One region of the Peribacillus sp. FSL M8-0224 genome, then DNA from elsewhere that is predicted to be linked to it. Evidence: predicted binding sites of a transcription regulator. Region 1 holds the regulator's gene; the other holds the start of a gene.
What was found. Region 1 encodes NrdR, which represses ribonucleotide reductase genes. Its sites were predicted from a motif close to AACACNATATATNGTGTT; they were not measured.

Region 1 (4,699 bases):
AGCCGTGCCCAATGGCCTGCCAGCTTTTCCACATAACCCTTCGTGAACTTCATATCCGTTTTGAGCATGACATATTCAATCAAGACATTGACGACACCCGGATTCAGCTTTTGATTGATCATCACGCCCTCAACCACTTTCAAATCACCGCTTGACGGCTCTGCACCGCCAGACAATTGCATTAGCCGCTCCCTCGGGGAAATCGTCTCCAAATGACGGATTAACTCTTGTTCCTTTGTTTTCGGTTCTTCTTTTTGTGTCCGTTCACGAATTGGCTGCACCCGATTGACAAGGGAAGGCATATCGGCCTGCCGTTCGATCTGGTACCAATCCCTTGCCGCCTTTCTAAGCAATTCCTCATCAATCTCATCATCCAATGAAACGGCATCCATTACTAGTTTTTGCATTTCCAGCGGATCAATGCCATATAAAAAAGCGAGTTTGGCAATCGTACTTTTTATTTTCGGAGTAAAAGCCTTTTTCGGCACGATCGAGGATTTCATCCCGGCAAATAAAAGGTCAAAATCGAATAAGTCATCAAACCCCGATGGCTCAACGCCTTCCGCCCGATCGATGTATTGCTGTTCAGGCACCGGTTTCCATTCGTTTTTCGCTTCATCCGTTACATATAAAGAGTCCAAATGATCTGATGAGAATACTTCCGCAAAAGATTTAGTCACACCTTCATATTGATCGGTTAAGATATGGTCATCACAAAAGAATCTCTTTAACCGGTTGAATTGAGCTTTACCGATTTTTTTGTATAAGTAAATATTCAGCATTCCATCCGTGAAAAACTGCTGAGGTGAAAGCGGCGGGTTTAACTCATAAATGAATTCCTTCGTTTCATTTTTCGATTTCTTATATACATTCAACAGGCCGATTCCTTCAAGTAAAAGGCGTGCTTCGTAAATATCACCTAACTTAAGGCCGATGGTATTCATTAATTGATAATGCGAGGAGGTTTCCGACCATAGCCTGTTTTCCTCCAACTCACTCCATAACGTCATATATAGGCTAATGCAGATAGGTCCAATAAGAGGTTGATATAGTCGGGTAAGTATTTTCCGATCATAATCATGAAGCAGCCCCGCAGATGAGACCAAATATGAATCAGCTGGGAGCAATTCTTGCCAATGCATTGACATCTCCATTCAAACCTTTCAAAAGATGTAGTGAAAAAAGAGCCAAAGTGAATCTTCAGCTCTACTTTCTTTCTTTATTTATTAAATCTTTCAGTTCATCAATAAAGACATTGATATCTTTAAATTGTCGATAGACGGATGCGAACCTTACATAGGCAACCTCATCGACTTCTGCCAGCTTGTCCATTACCATTTCGCCGACACTGTCGCTTTTCACTTCCGATATGCCCTGGTTGCGTAGTTCTTTTTCTACATAACTGGTAATTTGCTCTAGTTCTTTCAAGGGAACCGGACGTTTTTCGCAAGCCCTGATTAAGCCACGCAGGATTTTATCACGACTGAACTCTTCACGTGTCCCGCCCTTTTTCACTACAATAAGCGGTGTTTCCTCCACCTTTTCAAATGTCGTGAATCGAAAACCACATGCCTCACATTCACGGCGTCGTCGAATCGATTTACTTTCATCGACTGGCCTGGAATCGAGCACTCTTGTTCCGTTATATTGACATGATGGGCATTTCATCATTATCAGCTCCGTATTTTATGTAGGATCCCCTATCTAAATGTTCCCCAAGGAATTACTTCTCTATCTTAATCTTATATTAAAAGGAACGGACAGTACAAGTAAAAAGTGTAACTTCCGGCAGCAGGCACTTTTTGTTCTGCCGTTGAAGCACCGTTGCCAAGGGCATTGTGCTACAAGGCAATCCTCTCCAATAAAGTGAAGCAGACTGCCGATTCATTGCATTAAAAAAGAGATGCACCCATGGCATCTCTGTGTATACATTTTTTTATAGGGCACTTATATTGGCTTTTTTCATTTGTACAGGACCTAATCCACGTGGTAATTCTATGTTTTCACGTGTTTGCGCATTCAAAGCTTCTGCAATATAATCTGCCGCAATATTCGGATCCAAGTTACCGCATGTATAGACATCAATGCTCGCATAGCCGTGTTCTGGAAAACTGTGAATCGTTAAGTGTGATTCAGAAATGATGACAACCCCGCTGACTCCTTGTGGAGCAAATTTGTGAAAGGCAACTTCTCGTACCTCTGCACCTGATTTCAAAGCAGCGTCAACAAAAATCTTTTCAATTAAATCGATATTGTTCAGTTTTTCAAAGTCACAACCCCAAAGTTCAGAAATGACATGTCTACCCATTGTTTCCATAGTGTAAGCTGTTTCCATATTAAGCTTCCCCCTTACCATGATTTAAAAATAAGTTCTGATAACTACCACGGGGGAAAGTTAGTCCAAAGAGGTCCTAACCCTTTAAGTAGCCATCATGCAAACCGTTTTGAAGAAGTTCACGATTCATAGTATATATGGTTTGAATTTTTTTTGCAACTCCAAATTTAATTTTTGGAAAGATAAACTTTATATGTAATGGGGATATAGCGAAGGTTCCCATGTGGACCAAATTCCGTCTTCGGTTTATTCAGCAGCATAAAGCAGGCGGGAATTCATTGATCACTGCATGAAAAATAGCCCGCTAAAAAATTTTAGCAGGCTCGGGTTTTTCATTTTATTTTACTGATAATTCGACTTCGGACATTTTTTTCAACTCGGAGCCAACCAATTTTACAAGGTCCACTACACGGTTGGAGTAACCCCACTCATTATCATACCAAGCAAGGACCTTCACTTTCCTGTCCCCGATCATCATCGTCGTCAATCCATCGATGATTGCAGAGTGTGGATTCGTTTTGAAATCACTGGAAACTAAAGGTTCCATCGTGAATTCCATGATTCCTTTGAGTTCATTTTCTGAAGCATCGATGAAGGCTTGGTTCACTTCTTCAATCGTGACATCACGGTTTAAATCCACAACAAGATCGACTAAAGATACGTTTGGTGTCGGTACGCGTATCGCCATTCCATGAAGCTTGCCTTTTAATTGCGGCAACACTAGTGAGATGGCTTTTGCAGCTCCTGTAGTCGTAGGAATCATGCTTTCCGCAGCGGCACGGGCACGTCTCAAGTCTTTGTGCGGGTTATCGATATTATTTTGATCATTTGTATAAGAATGTATCGTTGTCATTAAACCGTTGTCTATGCCGAATTTTTCATCAAGCACTTTTGCAACTGGTCCAAGGCAGTTCGTTGTACAAGATGCATTGGATATGACGAAATGCTTGTCAATTTCCAGCACCTCCTGATTCACTCCCATTACAATGGTAACGTCTTCATTTTTACCCGGGGCTGATAATATAACTCTTTTTGCTCCTGCGTCTAAATGAAGAGCCGCTTTAGAACGATCATTGAATTTGCCAGTGGCTTCAATTACAATATCTATGTTCATCTCTTTCCAAGGCAATAGCTTTGGATCGCGGTTATTTATTAGTTTTACTCGGCGGCCATTCACTACTAGTGAATCATCTTCAGCTATAATGATACCGTCGAATTTACCATGTATCGTATCATATTTTAGTAAGTGTGCTAAAGTTTCAGCTGGATAGCTTGCATTTATGGCAACAATGTCCAAACTCTCGTCTAATATGGCTTTTCGGAAAACCATTCTTCCAATTCTCCCAAATCCGTTAATCGCTATTCTTGAATTCATTGTTCGGACCCTCCAGAAATATTAGTGTTATACTTATTACCTTTCACATGTAATTAGTATAACATAATTCAAAGGAATTGTGCTAATAAAAATGCGGATTGTTCTTATTTTTTCAACATAAAAAGAAGAAACCGGGTGGTTTCTTCTTTTTATCATGATTATATGACATACCATTCACTAAGTATGGCCTTCACTTGCCGCTTCGTTTCATTAATGTCACCATTATTATCGATGACGGCATCCGCTAAGGCCTTTTTATCGGCCAAGGGCATTTGCGAATTGATCCTGGCAAGTGCCTCCGTCTCCGAAAGACCATTCCTGTTCATTAATCGCTCCAATTGAACTTGCTCATCCACATAGATCAAAAGCGTTTTATCCACCATGAATGTCAGCTTGCTTTCGAATAGGAGCGGAATATCCATGAACACCGTTTCTTCTCCTGATGATAGTGCCGCTTTCGTTTTCAGCCGCATCCAATTCCTGACGGCAGGATGCACGATGCCATTCAATAGCAATCTCTTTTCTTGATCATTAAATATGATCGACCCGAGCTTTACGCGATCTATATTCCCATCCGTCAATAAGATATCTTCTCCAAATGCCTCCACAACTTGATGATAGGCTTCTTCACCTGGCTCAACGACAGCACGGGAAGCCAGATCTGCATCGACAATCGTGAATCCGAGTTCCTGTAAATAGAGGCTGACGGTGCTTTTCCCACTGGCAATGCCTCCGGTGATTCCGATGATTTGTCCCATAAGCTCCCCCCTTTTACCCTTATCATAACTTGAATGAACCGATGATAATCAATAATACCCCTGGAAGAAAGGTCAAATGCTGGACAACTTTATTATTCGAAAGCAATTTTCCGCTTTGAATTCCGCTCCAAATGAAAATCGAACTCATAACAGCGATGCACCCTGCGAGGATGATCGGTGAAATCCCGATCATAGCCGCTCCAACTCCGGCCCCGAACGCATCCAGCGAAA
Region 2 (4,699 bases), 490 kb from region 1:
TTGCTGCCAGAAAACCCGTTTTGCGTTATCAAGCCTAGATTAGTAGCTTACACGAAAAAAATCCCTGCCTTCCGGCGGGGATTTTTCATGTTTATGTAAGATTCCATTAAAGTCCAACAGTTGACTTTCTTTTACTTGAGCTATGGAATTAAAAAGAGCCCATGCCGAGATGGGGTCTTATTTCTTTGCTTTGATTTTCCCGGTCCACATCTTGAAACCGCCCTTTAAGTGATAAAGTTCCCTGTAGCCCTTTTTGTATAGCATGGCTGCAGCTCTGCCGCTGATGATTTCGCTTTGAGCATACAAATATACAGGCTTGTCCGGCCTAATTTCGACCAAGCGGGTTTTCATTTGAGTCATAGGGATGTTTCTTGCGCCTAAGATATGACCATTTTCGAAATCATTCGGTTCCCGCACATCGATTAGCTGCACTTTTCTGTAGTTGGCGATAAATTCGTCCTGTGTTAGTGTTTTAACGATTTTACGCTGGCGGTACCAATTAAAAAGTGAATACGCAATAACCACTCCTAGGATGATGAGCAGTGTATATAATATTTCCAAACATAAAAACTCCCTTCTACCTTAACGAATACAGACAATCTTTATTATATAATTGCTTTACCCAATAATCAAAAAGAATTTTCATCAATTTCTTCATGACTTGATAGCACTTTCTTTTTTAGAGTGTTAAAGTCTGTTAAACTACTACATGTGAGTTTTTTGTGGGGGATTGAAAAACGTCTATCGAAACGAGGGGTAAGGATGACTAAAGAAAAATGGGGTTTTATAGATTCGGGGTATTGTTCACCGGCTTTTAATATGGCGCTGGACGAAGCCCTGTTAAACTGGCAAAGCAAAGGGGAAATTCCGCCAATCATACGCTTTTACGGCTGGGATCCAGCGACATTGTCGATCGGTTATTTTCAAAAGGCAGAAGCGGAGATTGATCTGGAAGAGGTCAAAAGGCAGGGCCTTGGTTTTGTTCGCAGGCCGACAGGAGGACGAGCGGTACTGCACGAACATGAATTGACTTATAGTGTAATCGTTCCAGAATCCTATCCGGGAATGCCAACCACCGTTACTGAAGCTTATCGCGTCATTTCTGAAGGAATATTGATGGGGTTCAGGAATCTTGGATTGGATGCTTATTTTGCCGTGCCTCGAAGCGAACAGGAAAAAGCGGCTTTAAAATCGCCCAGGTCTTCCGTCTGCTTTGATGCACCTAGCTGGTATGAACTGGTCGTTGAGGGCAGGAAGGTCGCTGGCAGCGCTCAAACCAGGCAAAAAGGCGTCATCCTTCAGCATGGGTCCATTTTGCTTGAGCTTGATGATGATAAGCTCTTTAGCGTATTTAAATTCTCAAATGACAGGGTTAAAGAGAGAATGCAAAAAAACTTAAAAAACAAAGCTGTGGCCATGAATGACATTGCCGGGAGAAAGATAACCATCCCTGAAGCGAAAGAAGCTTTCGAAAAAGGTTTTGCCGAAGGACTTTCGGTCGATTTAGAGCCATATGTCCTCACCGAAAAGCAATTGCTGGAAGTGAAGGCCATTGCAGAAAGCAAATATGAAAGCGATGAATGGAATTTCATGAGATAGAGGAAGCATAATTAGAGTGGATAATAAAAAGTTTTTTCAGATTTGTTTGACCGAATAACACATCCCTTGCAGGGATAAGCCCTAAAAGGGATGGGGAAAAAGCAAGGTCCAAATTAATTGAAATCTGATGAAAAATTATTGTAAATCGACATTTTCCTCCCTTTTGCTAACTATATTAATTGATTTAACGTTTGACAAAATTAAAAGTTATTCAAAACAAACACAATATATAGTAGTTGAAATATTTAATGCGACACTATATGTTGATTTTTGAGTTTCGCTATGATAGATTTAGGGTACTTGTTAAGCGAAACGGACATGTAAGGCTACATAAGGATTTTTGCGGCAGCAAGATCGGATCATGAAACATATAAAGGAGAGGGAATTATGTCGGTTGTAATAAAAGAAGCTTTAAAGGTTGATCTAGAAAGGTTGAATAAGGATATTTCTTTATTTCCCCAGGTTCACCCTGTAACTGCTGATATGAAAATGGCGCATAAGGGAGTGTCCCGTCTAGTCATGCTTGACCGCTATTCTTTTAAGGATACTGAAAAAATCACACTCTCGGCAGGCGATTTCGTCGTGTTGACGATTAAGGAAGATCCGAAATTCCCGGCAAGGGGTCTCGGTTACATCGTTGAAATTGATTGGGAAACCAAAAAAGCCAAGGTATTGGTGGATGAAGAATTCCGTGGCGTATTGGATAATCCGGAAGAAGTCGAGACGGGAATTGTAAACCGTCCGTTGGATATAATCGAAAAGCCGCTTGAAATATACTATGAACAAATTGCGAAACGTAATGCAACGGGATTGGCATCAGTGGAAACCACGGAAGAAAAAAGAACGGAATGGTTCAATAAATTCTATGAAGAATTAAAGAACCTTAATTTCGTCCCGGCAGGCCGAGTATTATACGGTGCAGGTTCCAATACGGATGTTACTTATTTCAACTGCTATGTAATGCCATTCGTACCGGATTCACGTGAAGGTATTTCAGAACATAGGAAACAAGTGATGGAAATCATGAGCCGCGGCGGCGGAGTGGGTACGAACGGATCGACACTGCGTCCAAGAAACACTCTGGCAAAAGGGGTAAATGGAAAATCCTCGGGTTCAGTGTCATGGCTTGACGATATTGCAAAACTGACGCATCTTGTTGAACAGGGCGGCAGCAGACGAGGCGCGCAAATGATCATGCTTGCTGATTGGCATCCCGATATTGCAGAGTTCATCATTTCCAAAATGCAAAATCCAAGGATTTTGCGTTACCTAGTGGAAAACACTAAAGATGAAGCCATCAAGAAATATGCGACGGATAAATTGAAATTCACGCCGCACACGGAACAGGAAACGGCTATGTATCAAGGGATTATCAATTATAAGGAGATTCCTGGCCAAGGCGGGTTCAGCGAGAAAATCATTAGGGATGCAGAGGAAAAGATCCGTACAGGCGGAACATACAGTGTCCATAATTCGGATTTCTTGACTGGAGCCAATATCTCCATTTGCCTGACCAAGGAATTTATGGAAGCGGCTGAACAAGATGCGGAATATGAATTGCGTTTTCCTGATGTTGAAAGCTATAATGCCGAAGAAATGGCCATTTACAATGAAGAATGGCATAATGTCGGTGATGTTCGCGAATGGGAGAAAATGGGCCATAAAGTCCGTGTTTACCGTAAAATCCGGGCTAAAGAGCTTTGGAACTTAATAAACATTTGTGCAACATATTCTGCTGAACCAGGTATTTTCTTTATCGATAATGCTAATGAAATGACAAATGCCAAAGCATACGGTCAACAGGTCGTAGCCACGAACCCTTGTGGAGAACAGCCATTGGCCCCATATTCAGTATGTAACCTTGCGGCTGTCAATCTGGCTGAAATGGCTGATAAAGAAAGCAAAACGGTTAATTTCGAGAAACTTAAGCAGACAGTTGAAGTCGGTGTGCGCATGCAGGACAATGTCATTGACGCAACTCCTTATTTCTTGGATGAAAACAAAAAACAGGCACTGGGCGAGCGACGGGTTGGACTTGGTGTAATGGGTCTGCATGACCTGTTGATCTACTGTGAAACGGAATATGGCTCTGAAGAAGGAAATATCCTGGTTGACAAGGTGTTTGAAACGATTGCGACCACAGCTTACAGGGCTTCAGTGGAACTTGCTAAAGAAAAAGGCAGTTTCCCGTTCCTGATCGGGTCAACGGACAAAGAAACCAATGAGCTTAGAACACGTTTCACACAAACCGGATTTATGGAAAAAATGCCGGAAGATATCAGGGAAAGTGTTGCTGCACATGGTATCCGTAACTCTCATTTATTGACAGTGGCTCCTACGGGAAGTACAGGAACGATGGTTGGGGTATCAACAGGTCTTGAACCGTATTTCTCCTTCACGTATTTCCGCAGCGGCCGTCTTGGTAAATTCATTGAAGTTAAGGCTGACATTGTACAGGAATACTTGGATCGCCATCCAGAAGCCGATACAGAAGAGCTTCCAAAATGGTTCATTTCCGCTATGGAATTAGCTCCAGAAGCACATGCTGATGTTCAATGCATCATTCAACGCTGGATTGACAGCTCGATCAGCAAGACGGTCAATGCTCCAAAAGGATATACTGTCGAACAAGTTGAAAAGGTATATGAACGTCTATACAAAGGCGGAGCAAAAGGCGGAACGGTATATGTGGATGGCAGCCGTGACAGTCAGGTCCTTACGCTCAAAGCGGAAGAAAACCAAATGGACGAGCAGCTTGAAATGGATGAATTGACAGATGTGGAAGAAAAGAAAAAAGTTGTATTGGTCGATACGATAAATGAGCTGCGTTCGACGAATGTTACAATTGGTTCGGAAGTGGGCAACACTTGCCCCGTATGCCGTAAGGGTGAAGTTCAGGAAATGGGCGGATGCAATACGTGCACGAATTGCGGAGCGCAATTGAAATGCGGGCTTTAAGCTGATGCAAAGGAAGTCGTTAAGTATGCTGCAAAGCTATCTTAACGGCTTTTTTTTTAGAGTCATAAATCCAGGGCAGTGACAGTCTGTTCATTTAAATATCAATAAAGAAGACCGAATCATCGTAAATTCGGTCTTCTTT

Region 2: the regulator NrdR is predicted to act here: its motif matches at 1,819-1,836, upstream of MKX49_RS15080 (vitamin B12-dependent ribonucleotide reductase).

The regions. Positions count from the first base shown of each region.
Region 1 covers NZ_JBBOOJ010000001.1:3,649,388-3,654,086, forward strand. Annotated here, with positions in the region: gene MKX49_RS17535 (replication initiation and membrane attachment family protein) at 1-1,142, opposite strand, end outside; gene nrdR (transcriptional regulator NrdR) at 1,207-1,668, opposite strand; gene speD (adenosylmethionine decarboxylase) at 1,937-2,317, opposite strand; gene MKX49_RS17550 (glyceraldehyde-3-phosphate dehydrogenase) at 2,673-3,710, opposite strand; gene coaE (dephospho-CoA kinase) at 3,869-4,468, opposite strand; gene ytaF (sporulation membrane protein YtaF) at 4,491-4,699, opposite strand, start outside.
Region 2 covers NZ_JBBOOJ010000001.1:3,154,722-3,159,420, reverse strand. Annotated here, with positions in the region: gene gcvPB (aminomethyl-transferring glycine dehydrogenase subunit GcvPB) at 1-38, shown strand, start outside; gene MKX49_RS15090 (rhodanese-like domain-containing protein) at 178-561, opposite strand; gene MKX49_RS15085 (lipoate--protein ligase family protein) at 763-1,599, shown strand; gene MKX49_RS15080 (vitamin B12-dependent ribonucleotide reductase) at 1,987-4,557, shown strand.